DNA from 3 places in the Streptomyces sp. NBC_00637 genome. Region 1 is predicted to be linked to each of the others. Evidence: predicted binding sites of a transcription regulator. Region 1 holds the regulator's gene; each other region holds the start of a gene.
What was found. The regulator HrcA, encoded in region 1, represses chaperone genes, less so after heat shock. The targets are predictions, from matches to a motif close to TTNGCACTCNGNNNNNCNGAGTGCNAA.
Positions count from the first base shown of each region.

Region 2: a site for HrcA is predicted at 2,134-2,160, ahead of groL (chaperonin GroEL). Genes of this name have one in related genera too.
Region 3: a site for HrcA is predicted at 2,014-2,040, ahead of groES (co-chaperone GroES). Genes of this name have one in related genera too.

Region 1 covers NZ_CP109046.1:5,674,458-5,679,498, forward strand. Annotated here, with positions in the region: gene hemW (radical SAM family heme chaperone HemW) at 1-120, shown strand, start outside; gene OG440_RS24895 (DUF3097 domain-containing protein) at 185-988, opposite strand; gene OG440_RS24900 (MBL fold metallo-hydrolase) at 1,020-1,736, opposite strand; gene hrcA (heat-inducible transcriptional repressor HrcA) at 1,895-2,911, shown strand; gene dnaJ (molecular chaperone DnaJ) at 2,912-4,048, shown strand; gene OG440_RS24915 (nitronate monooxygenase) at 4,250-5,041, shown strand, end outside.
Region 2 covers NZ_CP109046.1:4,648,315-4,653,355, reverse strand. Annotated here, with positions in the region: gene OG440_RS20500 (NADH:flavin oxidoreductase) at 1-13, opposite strand, end outside; gene groL (chaperonin GroEL) at 385-2,007, opposite strand; gene OG440_RS20490 (cold-shock protein) at 2,354-2,560, opposite strand; gene OG440_RS20485 (MoaD/ThiS family protein) at 3,086-3,361, opposite strand; gene thrC (threonine synthase) at 3,358-4,659, opposite strand; SAM riboswitch class I at 4,678-4,843, opposite strand; gene OG440_RS20475 (glucosyl-3-phosphoglycerate synthase) at 5,013-5,041, shown strand, end outside.
Region 3 covers NZ_CP109046.1:3,346,490-3,351,530, reverse strand. Annotated here, with positions in the region: gene OG440_RS14340 (polysaccharide deacetylase family protein) at 106-1,095, shown strand; gene OG440_RS14335 (polysaccharide deacetylase family protein) at 1,092-1,916, shown strand; gene groES (co-chaperone GroES) at 2,185-2,493, shown strand; gene groL (chaperonin GroEL) at 2,605-4,233, shown strand; gene OG440_RS14320 (hypothetical protein) at 4,518-5,000, shown strand; gene OG440_RS14315 (KGGVGR-motif variant AAA ATPase) at 4,997-5,041, shown strand, end outside.

The DNA.
Region 1 (5,041 bases):
TCGCGGCGGGCCCTGGCGGACGGGCTGCTCGACAGCGGCCCCTACGACGAGGGGCGTGCCGTGCTCACCCTGCGCGGACGGCTGCTGGCGGACGCGGTGGTGCGGGATCTGGTGGACTGAGCGGTAGTCGGCGGGACCGCCGCGGCGGCGGGACCGCCGCGCCGCGGGACCGCCGGGGCCGGGCTCAGGGGGTGGTCACGAAGTCGATCAGTTCCTCGACCCGTCCCAGCAGTTCCGGCTCCAGGTCCTTGTAGGAACCCACCCGCTCGAGGATCGCCTGCCAGACCGCCCCGGTGTTCTCCGGCCAGCCCAGGGCCCGGCACACGCCCGTCTTCCAGTCCTGGCCGTGCGGCACCCGGGGCCAGGCCTCGATCCCGACGGCCGACGGTTTCACGGCCTCCCAGATGTCGATGTACGGGTGGCCGACGACCAGGGCGTGTCCGCTCGTGACCGATCGGGCGATGCGCCACTCCTTCGTGCCGGGGAGGAGATGGTCCACCAGGACGCCCAGTCTCGCGTCGGGGCCCGGCGCGAACTCGGCGACGATCGACGGCAGGTCGTCCACACCCTCCAGGTACTCCACGACCACGCCCTCGACGCGCAGGTCGTCGCCCCACACCTTCTCGACCAGTTCGGCGTCGTGTCGGCCCTCGACGTAGATACGGCCCGCCCGGGCGACGCGGGCGCGGGCGCCGGGGACGGCGACCGAACCGGAGGCCGTACGGGTGGGGCGTACGGGCGCGGACGAGGTGGGCCTCACCAGGGTCACGACCTTGCCCTCCAGCAGGAACCCGCGCGGCTCCAGCGGGAACACCCGGTGCTTGCCGAAGCGGTCCTCCAGGGTCACCGTGCCCGCCTCGCAGCGGATCACCGCCCCGCAGAACCCGGTGCCGGGCTCCTCCACCACGAGCCCGGGCTCCGCCGGGACCTCGGGGACCGGCTTCGGCTTCTTCCAGGAGGGAGTCAGGTCGGCGGAGTACGGGCGCATTTTGATGACGATAGGAGAAGCCCGGGGCCGATCAGGGCGACACGCCGAAACGGGCGCTCAGCGCGTCGCGTTGCGCCCGTACGAACGCCGCGTCCACCACCGCCCCGTGACCGGGCACGTACAGCGCGTCCTCGCCGCCGAGCTCCAGGAGGCGGTCGAGGGCGGCGGGCCAGTGGGACGGCACGGCGTCGGGGCCGGCCTCGGGCTCGCCGGACTCCTCGACGAGGTCGCCGCAGAACACCGTCTCGGGGTTGCCGGGCACCAGCACGGCCAGGTCGTGGGCGGTGTGACCGGGACCGACGTTCGCCAGCAGGACCTGCCGGCCGCCGCCCAGATCGAGGGTCCACTCCCCGGAGACGAGGTGCCGGGGCCGGACGAGGGTGTCCGCGGCCTCCGTCGCCGCCGTCTCGTCGAGTCCGTGGCGCATCGCGTCCGACCGCAGCTCCTCGGCCGGCACGGTGTCCACCCCCACCGCCCCGAAGACCTCCGCCCCGGCGAAGGCCGCCGCCCCGAACACATGGTCGAAGTGGGGGTGCGTGAGCGCGAGATGGGTCACACGGGAGCCGGTGAGTTCCTCGGCCCAGGCCCGCAGCCGCGCCCCCTCGGCCAGGCTCGAACCCGCGTCGATCATCAGCACCGCGCCCGTCCCGACGACCAGTCCCGCCGTGCAGTCCCAGCCCGGCAGCCGCACCCGGCCCACCCCCGCCGCGACCCGCTCCCACCCGAGCTCTTCCCAAGTCACCGTCATACCGCGACGCTAGCCCTACGACGCCGGGCAAGGGCCGACCTTGCCCCGGGTGTACCCCACAGCCGTACACTGGGCCGGGGAACGCTGGCACTCGGATGTGAAGAGTGCCAGACAGGCGCCCCGGGGGACTGGGGACTACTGCTGGAGGTGTGCGCGCGATGCTGAGTGAACGCAGGCTCCAGGTGCTGCGCGCCATCGTCCAGGACTACGTCGGCACCGAGGAACCCGTGGGGTCGAAGGCGCTCACCGAGCGGCACAGCCTCGGCGTGTCCCCGGCGACGGTCCGCAACGACATGGCCGCCCTGGAGGACGAGGGGTACATCGCCCAGCCGCACACCAGCGCCGGGCGGATCCCCACGGACAAGGGCTACCGGCTGTTCGTCGACAAGCTGGCCGGCGTCAAGCCGATGACCGGTCCCGAGCGGCGGGCCATCCAGAACTTCCTCGACGGCGCCGTCGACCTCGACGACGTCGTGGCCCGGACGGTACGGCTGCTCGCGCAGCTCACCCGGCAGGTCGCCGTCGTGCAGTATCCGTCGCTGACCCGCTCGACCGTGCGGCACGTGGAGCTTCTCTCGCTCGCGCCCGCACGCCTGATGCTCGTGCTGATCACGGACACCGGGCGGGTCGAGCAGCGGATGGTGGACTGCCCGGCGCCCTTCGGGGAGGTCTCGGTGGCGGATCTGCGCGCGCGGCTCAACAGCCGGGTCGCGGGGCGCCGCTTCGCGGACGTGCCGCGTCTGGTGGAGGATCTGCCGGAGGCCTTCGAGGCCGAGGACCGCGGCACGGTCACGACGGTGCTCTCCACCCTGCTGGAGACACTCGTCGAGGAGAACGAGGAGCGGCTGATGATCGGCGGTACCGCCAATCTCACCCGCTTCGGACATGACTTTCCCCTCACCATCCGGCCCGTCCTGGAGGCACTGGAGGAGCAGGTCGTGCTTCTCAAGCTCCTTGGCGAGGCGGGGGATTCGGGCATGACCGTACGCATCGGTCACGAGAATGCCTATGAGGGACTCAACTCCACTTCGGTGGTGTCGGTCGGCTACGGTTCGGGCGGCGAAGCAGTCGCCAAGCTGGGCGTGGTCGGACCGACCCGCATGGATTACCCGGGAACGATGGGAGCGGTACGAGCGGTGGCACGGTACGTCGGACAGATCCTGGCGGAGTCGTAAGTGGCCACGGACTACTACGCCGTTCTCGGCGTGCGCCGTGATGCGTCGCAGGAAGAGATCAAGAAGGCCTTCCGGCGGCTCGCGCGCGAGCTGCACCCGGACGTCAACCCGGACCCGAAGACCCAGGAGCGGTTCAAGGAGATCAACGCCGCCTACGAGGTGTTGTCGGACCCGCAGAAGAAGCAGGTCTACGACCTCGGGGGCGACCCGCTGTCGCAGTCGGGCGGCGGGGGCGCGGGCGGCTTCGGCGCCGGTGGCTTCGGGAACTTCTCCGACATCATGGACGCGTTCTTCGGTACGGCGTCGCAGCGCGGGCCGCGCTCGCGGACCCGGCGCGGCCAGGACGCGATGATCCGGCTGGAGATCGACCTCGAAGAGGCGGCCTTCGGCACGACCAAGGACCTCCAGGTCGACACGGCGATCGTCTGTACGACGTGCAGTGGCGAGGGCGCGGCCCCCGGCACCACGGCCCAGACGTGCGACATGTGCCGCGGTCGCGGCGAGGTGTCGCAGGTGACCCGGTCCTTCCTCGGGCAGGTCATGACCTCGCGGCCGTGCCCGCAGTGCCAGGGCTTCGGCACCGTCGTGCCGACCCCGTGCCCGGAGTGCGCGGGCGACGGCCGCGTGCGCTCGCGCCGCACGCTGACCGTGAAGATCCCGGCCGGTGTCGACAACGGCACCCGCATCCAGCTCGCGGGCGAGGGCGAGGTCGGCCCCGGCGGCGGCCCCGCCGGTGACCTGTACGTCGAGATCCACGAGCTGCCGCACAACATGTTCCAGCGGCGCGGGGACGACCTGCACTGCACGGTGACCCTGCCGATGACGGCGGCGGCGCTCGGCACCAAGGTGCCGCTGGAGACCCTGGACGGGCTGGAGGAGGTCGACATCCGGCCCGGCACCCAGTCCGGGCAGTCGATCCCGTTGCACGGCCGGGGCGTCACGCATCTGCGGGGCGGCGGGCGTGGGGACCTCATCGTGCATGTCGAGGTCCAGACGCCCAGCAAGCTCGATCCCGAGCAGGAGCGGGTGTTGCGGGAGCTGGCGAAGCTGCGGGGCGAGGAGCGGCCCACGGGGCAGTTCCAGCCCGGGCAGCAGGGACTGTTCTCCCGGCTGAAGGACGCGTTCAACGGACGGTGACGGCGGGGGCCGGGGTGGGTTTCCGCCCTCGCCGGCCCTTCCCCTCCCGCCCACGGGGCCGTGCCCCCGGACTCCCCGCTTCCGGCCCGAACGGGCATCGCCTCGGAACACCGGACGGGCCGAAAGTACGGGCACGTGACACCTTGTGCCGGCGGGAAGGGTCGATTCGGACTTGTTCGGAGGACGTGACAACATGCCGTCATGTCCTCCGCACTGACCGATCTCTTCCCGTATCCGATCGTGCAGGCCCCCATGGCGGGCGGTGTCTCCGTCCCGCGGCTGGCGGCCGCCGTGTGCGAGGCCGGGGGGCTCGGGTTCCTCGCCGCCGGGTACAAGACGCCCGACGGCATGTACCAGGAGATCAAGCAGCTGCGGAGCCTCACCGCCCGTCCTTTCGGCGTGAACCTCTTCATGCCGCAGCCGGAGTACCCCGGTGTGGGCACCGGATCCACCGGAGCGGCTGTCGCCGCGCTCCCTGCCGCGGGCGCCGTCGAGGTCTACGCCCACCAGCTCGCCGGTGAGGCCGCCTGGTACGAGACCGAGCTGGGCGACCCGGAGAGCGGCCGCGACGACGGTTACGACGCCAAGCTCGCGGTGCTGCTGGACAACCCGGTGCCGGTGGTGTCGTTCCACTTCGGCGTCCCGAGCGGCGAGGCGCTGGAGTCCCTGCGGCGCGCGGGAACGTTCACCCTGGTCACGGCGACCACCGCCGAGGAGGCCCGCGCGGTGGAGCGGGCCGGCGCGGACGCCGTGATCGTGCAGGGTGTGGAGGCCGGCGGCCACCAGGGCACCCACCGGGACAACCCGGAGAACGACCGCTCCGGCATCGGACTGCTCGCGCTGATCGCACAGGTCCGCGAATCGGTGAACCTGCCAGTCGTCGCCGCCGGCGGGCTCATGCGCGGCGGCCAGATCGCCGCGGTCCTCGCGGCCGGCGCGGACGCGGCCCAGCTGGGCACCGCTTTCCTCGTCACCCCCGAGTCCGGGGCGCAC
Region 2 (5,041 bases), 1.0 Mb from region 1:
GGGTGGTGCTCACGTGGGGGGCTCCTCGGGACGGTGGACCAGTGGGTATGTGCACATGCATTGAGTGCCTCTCCCACTGAAACCTCACGCCGCTCCAGCCCATTCCGGGCCCCGGGCGACAGCCCCTGTGATCCCGGCCACGCGTCGCCCACGGGAGTGGAGAACCGCCCCCGGCCCGAGGCTCGCGTTCCGGGCGGAGGCGTGGTCCGCGTTCGCGGAGAACCCCGAGGTCGAGTGATCCACACCCGCCCCGAAGCTCAAGCGCCCCGTTCGGAAGGTCGCTCACCGCCTCCGGCGCACCCCGGAAACGCCCGAGGGCGGCACCCCCCGTTTCCGGGAAGTGCCGCCCTCGGTCGAAGGACAGGCGATCAACCGTCAGGTCGATCAGAAGTCCATGTCACCGCCCGGCATGCCGCCGCCGGCCGGCGCGGACGCCTTCTCCGGCTTGTCGGCGATGACGGCCTCGGTGGTGAGGAACAGCGCGGCGATGGAGGCGGCGTTCTGCAGGGCAGAGCGCGTGACCTTCGCCGGGTCGATGATGCCTTCGGCGATCATGTCGACGTAGTCACCGGTCGCGGCGTTCAGGCCGTGGCCGATGGGCAGGTTGCGGACCTTCTCGACGACGACGCCACCCTCGAGACCACCGTTGACGGCGATCTGCTTCAGCGGGGCCTCGAGCGCGATGCGCACGGCGTTGGCACCGGTCGCCTCGTCACCCTCGAGGTCCAGCTTCTCGAAGACGGAGGACGCCTGGATGAGGGCCACGCCACCACCGGCGACGATGCCCTCCTCGACGGCGGCCTTCGCGTTGCGGACGGCGTCCTCGATGCGGTGCTTGCGCTCCTTGAGCTCCACCTCGGTGGCGGCGCCGGCCTTGATGACCGCGACACCGCCGGCGAGCTTCGCCAGGCGTTCCTGCAGCTTCTCGCGGTCGTAGTCCGAGTCGCTGTTCTCGATCTCGGCGCGGATCTGGTTGACCCGCCCGGCGACCTGGTCGGAGGAGCCGGCACCGTCGACGATGGTGGTCTCGTCCTTGGTGATGACGACCTTGCGGGCCTTGCCCAGCAGGTCGATGGTCGTGTTCTCGAGCTTGAGACCGACCTCCTCGGAGATGACCTCGCCACCGGTGAGGATGGCGATGTCGTTCAGCATCGCCTTGCGGCGGTCGCCGAAGCCCGGGGCCTTGACCGCGACGGACTTGAAGGTGCCGCGGATCTTGTTGACGACCAGCGTCGACAGCGCCTCGCCCTCGACGTCCTCGGCGATGATCAGCAGCGGCTTGCCGCCCTGCATGACCTTCTCGAGGAGCGGGAGCAGGTCCTTGACGTTGGCGATCTTGGAGTTCGCGATCAGGATGTACGGGTCGTCGAGGACGGCCTCCATACGCTCCATGTCGGTGGCGAAGTACGCCGAGATGTAGCCCTTGTCGAAGCGCATACCCTCGGTGAGCTCCAGTTCCAGACCGAAGGTCTGGGACTCCTCGACGGTGATGACGCCTTCCTTGCCGACCTTGTCCATCGCCTCGGCGATGAGCTCGCCGATCTGGGTGTCGGCGGCGGAGATGGAGGCCGTGGAAGCGATCTGCTCCTTGGTCTCGACATCCTTGGCCTGCTCGAGCAGGGCACCGGAGACGGCCTCGACGGCCTTCTCGATACCGCGCTTGAGGGCCATCGGGTTGGCGCCGGCGGCTACGTTGCGCAGGCCTTCCTTGACGAGGGCCTGGGCGAGGACGGTCGCGGTGGTCGTACCGTCACCGGCGACGTCGTCCGTCTTCTTGGCGACTTCCTTGACCAGCTCTGCGCCGATCTTCTCGTACGGGTCCTCGAGCTCGATCTCCTTGGCGATGGAGACACCATCGTTGGTGATCGTGGGGGCGCCCCACTTCTTCTCGAGGACGACGTTGCGGCCCTTGGGGCCGAGCGTCACCTTCACGGCGTCCGCGAGCTGGTTCATGCCGCGCTCGAGGCCGCGCCGTGCCTCCTCGTCGAACGCGATGATCTTGGCCATGTGAAGTGGTCCTCCCGGACAGGGGGTGGATTTCTCCGGACCGCGCTGGCGCCCGCGACGGACGGCTCGCCGGCCTCGTGGTTCCTTGCCCCACCTGGCCTGCGGGCCTCACCGACCCGGTCCTCGTTGTCACTCTCACGTGCAGAGTGCTAACGCCAATGATTAGCACTCGACCCATGAGAGTGCAAGCGCCTCCGCCGGACCCGTGCCCTTCCGGACACCGATCGCGGACGTCCCGGCCACGGCTCGCGCACGCCCCCGGACATGACGAAGGGCTCGCACCCGGTGGAGGTGCGAGCCCTTCGTCAGATGTACAGAAGAACGACGCTTTCAGTCGGCGCGTGCTTCAGCCGGTCGCGAGCCGGACCATGTCCGCCTGCGGCCCCTTCTGACCCTGCGAGATCTCGAAATCGACCCGCTGACCCTCTTCCAGGGTGCGGTAGCCGTCCATCTGAATCGCGCTGTAGTGGACGAAAACATCCGCACCACCGTCGACCGCGATGAAGCCGTACCCCTTCTCCGCGTTGAACCATTTGACGGTGCCCTGAGCCATGCCTAACTCCCCTATTACTGGCCCTTGCACGGACCCGCACTTCGCGGATCCGGGTCAGACCTCACCCCCCGGTTGGCTTGGGGGCGTGCGCCGGAACGCGTCGACCGCGGCTGAATGTATCTGCCCAACTGCCGTCTGCAACAGGTCAGTCGGACGAGAATTCCGGACGCACGGGATCCGGAATGTAGCGAGAATTCGCCTGAATTGAGGGCAAGTCGGGCCCTATAAAAGCCGCAAAAGCCACGAAAGAGGCGCACACATTGGCTGCTTCTTGTCGGGCGCGGGGCAGAAATCAAAGCCTCCGGATCCGGTGATCCGGACCGGGTTCCCCAACTGTACCGCGCTCAACCACACTGAATTGCCCCCTCCGCTTCTATCGCGGAGAGGGCAATTCGATGAACGCTCGGTAATAACTGTTACCGACGGTTACTACCGATGGGTACTGAACAACGGTCAGTCACCGCCCGGACCATCGTTCGGACCATCACCCGGGCCATCGCCCGAACGTCCTCCGGAGCCGCCGTCTCAGCCGCCGGCGACGGCCGGGATGATCGAGACGCCGGCGCCGTCCGGGGTCGCCGTCTCCAGACCCTGCTCGAAGCGGACGTCGTCGTCGTTCACGTACACGTTGACGAACCGCCGCAGCTTGCCCTGGTCGTCCAGGACGCGGGCGGCGATACCCGTGTGGTTCTTCTCCAGGTCGGCGATGACCTCGCCGAGGGTGGCCCCCTCGGCCTTCACCTCGGCGCTGCCGCCGGTGTAGGTGCGCAGGATGGTGGGGATGCGGACGGTAACGCTCATGACGCGAGGCCAGCCTCTCGGAAGGAGTCGAGGTTCGGACGGATGGTCGCGGTCAGCCCGGTGCCGGCCACCGCGTCCAGGGTCTTCAGCCCGTCGCCCGTGTTGAGGACGACGGTCGTCTTGGTCGGGTCCAGCAGACCGTTCTCGATCAGCTTGCGCGTCACACCCACCGTCACCCCACCGGCGGTCTCCGCGAAGATGCCCTCGGTCCGGGCCAGCAGCTTGATCGCGTCGACGATCTGCTCGTCGTCCACGTCCTCCACCGCGCCGCCCGTCCGCCGCGCGATGTCGAGGACGTACGGACCGTCCGCCGGGTTGCCGATGGCCAGCGACTTGGCGATGGTGTCCGGCTTCTGCGGGCGGACGACGTCGTGCCCGGCCTTGTAGGCCACGGACACCGGGGAGCAGCCCTCGGCCTGCGCGCCGAAGATCTTGTACGGCCTGTCCTCGACCAGCCCGAGCTTGATCAGCTCCTGAAGGCCCTTGTCGATCTTCGTCAGCTGCGAACCGGAGGCGATCGGCACGACCAGCTGGTCCGGCAGCCGCCAGCCGAGCTGCTCGCAGATCTCGTACGCCAGCGTCTTGGAACCCTCGGCGTAGTACGGCCGCAGGTTGACGTTGACGAAGCCCCAGCCCTCGCCGGCCGAGTCGCCGATGAGCTCGGAGCAGAAGCGGTTGACGTCGTCGTAGTTGCCCTCGATGCCGACGAGTTCGCCGCCGTAGATCGCGGCCATGACGACCTTGCCCTGCTCCAGGTCGTGCGGGATGAACACGCAGGACCGGAAGCCGGCCCGGGCGGCGGCGGCGCCGACGGCACCGGCCAGGTTGCCCGTGGAGGAGCAGGACAGGGTGGTGAAGCCGAACGCGCGGGCGGCCTCGATGGCCTGGGCGACGACGCGGTCCTTGAAGGAGTGCGTCGGGTTGCCGGAGTCGTCCTTGACGAACAGCTTGCCGGCGTCGACGCCCAGCTCACGGGCGAGGTTGTCGGCCTGGACGAGCTTGGTCCAACCGGGGTTGATGTTGGGCTTGTCGGCCACGTCCGCGGGGACGGGCAGCAGCGGCGCGTAGCGCCAGATGTTCGCGGGTCCCGCCTCGATGCGCTTGCGGAGCTCCTCCGTGTCGTAGGAGGAGAAGTCGTAGGCGATCTCGAGCGGGCCGAAACACTCCTCGCAGGCGAAGACCGGGCCGAGGGGCACGCGGTGACCGCACTCGCGGCAGTTCAACGCCGCGGCCGGACCGAGGTCGACGGCAGAGGACGTCGTAGAGTCGGTGGTGCTTGCAACAGTCTGCGCAGCCATGTGAGGCGAGGCCCTTTCTCCTCATCTTCCTCACGACGCATCTCGCCGTGAGACGGATTTGGCACCTTCCCGAGCCGGGAGCCTCGCGGGGAGATCACCACATGAATCGGTGATCGTCACGAGACCGGCTGGAGGGTTGCCGGGGCTTCATCGGGCCGTATCCCTCTGCCCCTCTGGATGAGCGGTATGAAGTTGTGGACGGGGGCGACCTCGGACATGCGATGGTCACCCGCGTTGTTCAAGACTGTAACCGAAGGCCAGGACAGTTGAGATAGTCGTCCGAACCGCGAGATGGATCACACGGTCACCTTCCGTGCACCCGGTGTGATCACGACAGTGAGGAGCCGCAGACTGTGCTTCCAGAGACCGAGCGCTGGCTGGC
Region 3 (5,041 bases), 2.3 Mb from region 1:
CACCGCCCGCCGCTGCCGGTCCCCTTGGGCCAGTCGGTGGACGGTGGGTCCGCGGTGGCGGTGTCGGACGGGGTTCCGGGGCGGTGGCTGGGAGGATCCGGCGCCATGGGACCTGTCGTACAAAATGATGACAAGCGCGGCTGTTCTCGGGAGTCGCGCCGGCGCGGGCCCGGCCACGGGCGCGCGGGCGTCCGGAGCCTGATCGCCGTCCTCGCGCTGGCCACCATCGCCTCGGGCTGCGCGGGAGGCGGGGCGGGCGCCGACCGCGCCGCCCGCCCCGCGCCCGGCCAGCAGCCCGAGAAGGCGGGGCCGCCCCCCGCGGCGCCGCCCGCCCTCGCCCTGCACTCGTACGCCACCAGGCTCCGCGCCGCACACCGGGCCCGGGTCGCCGCGGCCAGGCGCTGGGGCCTGAAGACGGTCCCGCTGACACCCCCGGCACCGCCCGAGCACAAGCCGGAGATCACCACCCGCAAGGGCTTCGAGGTCGACGACCACGAGGAACTCGGCCTCCCGCCGGTCTTCACCACGATCCCGACCGAGGACCGGGTCGTCTTCCTCACCATCGACGACGGCGCCGAGAAGGACCCGGCGTTCCTGCGCATGATGAGCGAACTGAAGATCCCGTACACCGCCTTCCTCAGCGACTACCTCGTCAAGGACGACTACGGCTACTTCAAGAAGATGCAGGACCGGGGCGTGACACTGAACAACCACACCCTGCACCACCCCTACCTGCCCGCCCTTTCCTACGCCCACCAGAAGCGCGAGATCTGCGGCATGCAGCACGTGATCGAGAAGCGCTACGGCAAACGCCCCGCCCTCTTCCGGCCGCCCTACGGCAACTACGACCAGGACACCCTGCGCGCCGCGAAGACCTGCGGGGTGCGCTACGCCCCGCTCTGGGCGGAGGAGGTGTTCGTCGACCACTGGGAGTACCGCGAGTGGGACCAGGACCTCCACCCCGGCGACATCGTCCTGACCCACTTCCGCGGCCGCGGCGACTGGAAGGGCACGATGCCCGACATGGTCCGCCGGTTCCTGAACAAGGTCACGGCGAAGGGGTACGCGGTGGCGCGACTGGAGGACTACCTGTGAGGACGCGGGGGCTGCCGGCCGTGCTGCTGATCCTGACGACCCTCACGACACTGGCGACCCTGGCGGGCTGCGCCCAGTCCGTAGACCCCATCGAACGGCTCGGCAAGAAGGCCGCGGCCCGGGTCCGCCCGCACGACCCGGCCGCGCGGGACGCCTACCGCCGCTGGGGTCTGACCGCCCCGCCGGCCCCCGCGCCGCGCCACCCCGCCCGCGTCCTGGCGGGCAGCCCGGGAGCGGCCCTCCCGCCGGTCGTCGACCACGTCCCGACCGCCGACCGGGTCGTCTTCCTCACCTACGACGACGGCGCCGAACGCGACCCCCGGTTCGTCGACATGGTCCGCGAACTGCGTCTCCCGGTGAGCATGTTCCTCACGGATGGCGTAGTGGGCCCGGGGTACGCGCACTTCGCCCGCCTCCAGTCCGTCGGCGCGAGCATCCAGAACCACACCCTGGACCACCCGGCCCTGCGCGGTCTCCCCTACGCCGGCCAGCGCGCCGAGATCTGCGGCCAGCAGGACAAGCTCCGCTCCCGCTTCGGCCTGCGCCCCCGCCTCTTCCGCCCGCCCTACGGCACCTACGACACCACCACCCGACGCGCCGCCGCCGACTGCGGCATCGCGGCCGTCGTCCTGTGGCGCGCCGCGATGGGCCCCACCGGCCTCACCTACACCCACGGCCCGGCCCGTCTGCACCCCGGCGACATCATCGCCGTGGCCCCGGACGAGTCGACGGGCCCGAGCCTGAGGGAACGCACGACGCGACTCCTGCGGCGGGTGCAGGAGCAGGGCCTGACGGTGGGCCGCCTGGAGGACTACGTCTGAGATTTCCCGCCGGGCCCCCGGTACGGGACTCGCGCGGGCGCACCACCGCGAGAGGGCCGTTCGCCCAGGCCGAAATCCGGCCGACGCCCCGCCGTCATTGGCACTCCGCTTGACCGAGTGCTAATCGCGGTCATAGTCTCGGCTCTGGCACTCCCCACTGGAGAGTGCCAACACGCGACGGGCAGGTCCGGCACCCGCGACGACGGATCCACCTGGTCGCCACCTAGACAGTTAGCCCCGTGAGATCTCCGAAGGGGGAGGTCGGATCGTGACGACCACCAGCTCCAAGGTTGCCATCAAGCCGCTCGAGGACCGCATTGTGGTCCAGCCGCTCGACGCCGAGCAGACCACGGCCTCTGGCCTGGTCATCCCGGACACCGCGAAGGAGAAGCCCCAGGAGGGTGCTGTCCTCGCGGTGGGCCCGGGTCGCTTCGAGAACGGCGAGCGCCTGCCGCTCGACGTCAAGGTCGGCGACGTAGTCCTGTACAGCAAGTACGGCGGCACCGAGGTGAAGTACAACGGCGAGGAGTACCTCGTCCTCTCGGCTCGCGACGTGCTCGCGATCATCGAGAAGTAATTCACCCAGTTTTGCAGTGAACTGCGCTCCTGGCCCCGCGACTTTGTGAAGCCGGGTGCTGGGGGCGCAGTTCGTTTCTCCCACGTTTTCCGAGAGGGCTGAACCGCTCCCATGGCGAAGATCCTGAAGTTCGACGAGGACGCCCGTCGCGCCCTCGAGCGCGGCGTCAACAAGCTTGCCGACACGGTCAAGGTGACGATCGGCCCCAAGGGCCGCAACGTCGTCATCGACAAGAAGTTCGGCGCCCCCACCATCACCAACGACGGTGTCACGATCGCCCGTGAGGTCGAGCTCGACGACCCGTACGAGAACCTCGGTGCCCAGCTGGTGAAGGAGGTGGCGACCAAGACCAACGACATCGCGGGTGACGGTACGACCACCGCCACCGTGCTCGCCCAGGCGCTCGTACGCGAGGGTCTCAAGAACGTCGCCGCGGGTGCTTCCCCGGCCGCCCTGAAGAAGGGCATCGACGCCGCCGTCAAGGCCATCTCCGACGATCTGCTGGCCACCGCCCGCCCGATCGACGAGAAGTCCGACATCGCCGCCGTCGCCGCGCTGTCCGCCCAGGACCAGCAGGTCGGCGAGCTCATCGCCGAGGCGATGGACAAGGTCGGCAAGGACGGTGTCATCACCGTCGAGGAGTCCAACACCTTCGGTCTGGAGCTCGACTTCACCGAGGGCATGGCCTTCGACAAGGGCTACCTGTCGCCGTACTTCGTGACGGACCAGGAGCGCATGGAGGCCGTCCTCGAGGACCCCTACATCCTCATCAACCAGGGCAAGATCTCCTCCATCGCCGACCTGCTGCCGCTGCTGGAGAAGGTCATCCAGACCAACTCCTCCCGCCCGCTGCTGATCATCGCCGAGGACCTCGAGGGCGAGGCGCTCTCCACCCTCGTCGTCAACAAGATCCGCGGCACCTTCAACGCGGTCGCCGTGAAGGCCCCCGGCTTCGGTGACCGTCGCAAGGCGATGCTCCAGGACCTGGCCGTCCTCACCGGCGCCACAGTCATCTCCGAAGAGGTCGGCCTCAAGCTCGACCAGGTCGGCGTCGACGTGCTCGGCTCCGCCCGCCGCGTCACCGTCACCAAGGACGACACCACGGTCGTCGACGGTGCCGGCGACTCCGCCGAGGTCCAGGGCCGCGTCGGCCAGATCAAGGCCGAGATCGAGAACACCGACTCCGACTGGGACCGCGAGAAGCTCCAGGAGCGCCTCGCGAAGCTGGCCGGCGGCGTGTGCGTCATCAAGGTCGGCGCCGCCACCGAGGTGGAGCTGAAGGAGAAGAAGCACCGTCTCGAGGACGCCATCTCCGCGACCCGCGCCGCGGTCGAGGAGGGCATCGTCTCCGGTGGTGGCTCCGCGCTCGTCCACGCCGCCAAGGTGCTGGAAGGCGGCCTCGGCAAGACCGGCGACGAGGCGACCGGTGTCGCCGTCGTCCGCCGCGCCGTCGTCGAGCCGCTGCGCTGGATCGCCGAGAACGCGGGCCTCGAGGGTTACGTCATCACCTCCAAGGTCGCCGAGCTCGACAAGGGCCAGGGCTTCAACGCCGCGACCGGCGAGTACGGCGACCTGGTCAAGGCCGGCGTCATCGACCCGGTCAAGGTCACCCGCTCCGCCCTGGAGAACGCCGCCTCCATCGCCTCCCTCCTCCTGACGACCGAGACCCTGGTCGTCGAGAAGAAGGAAGAGGAAGAGCCGGCCGCCGCGGGCGGTCACGGCCACGGCCACTCCCACTGACGCGACGCGCCGGTACCCCGACCCGGGCCGATAACCACTGACCCAGGTCGCAAGCACGGCAGAGGCCCGGCACCCCACCTCCATGGGGTGCCGGGCCTCTGCCGTGCAGCGGGAGCCCGGACCCACACCCTCCGTCGCTCGGTACGCCACACCACGGACCGGACGGACCTCGGCTTCGGGCTACGTCAGAGTCGTCTCGGCATCTGTCACCACGCCTTGCCGCACGTGTGACATCGCGGCGTGAGTTGGGCCGTTCGGGTCGTCCGCATCCTATGATCCGTCGCGTGTCGGTGAATTCAGCAGAGCACCACTACGCCCACGCCGCCCTTCGGCATTACAACGACGGCGTTTTCCTCCACGACAGCGCACGGCTGCCCAATGCCGATTATCACTACGGCTTCGCGGTCGAGTGTGCTCTCAAGAGTTTGCTGCTCCGCTTCACCCCCGCGACGATGGACCCCAAAAAGCCTGGAGGCCTGCCGTCGAAGTCGCCCTGGGTCAAGGACCCGGCGACGGGGAAGGCGTCGCACTCCTACAGCCACCTGCCGTGGGTGGCCACCGATGTGGCGCTCCTGACGCACGGTAGGTCGGCGACCCGCCTGTCCGCCGCACTCGGAGGGCTGACCGCCTTCAACACATGGTCGGTCGACGACCGCTACCGCGACGGCAGCAATGTCGCCGAAGGGGAGGTGCAACGGCGGCGTACGGTGGCCGAGGACATACTTCGCCTGCACGAACAGGCACTCATCACAGGAAGGTTGCCGTGACCCTCGCCCCCGAACCGGTCGACGGACCGGTCCGTTTCGCC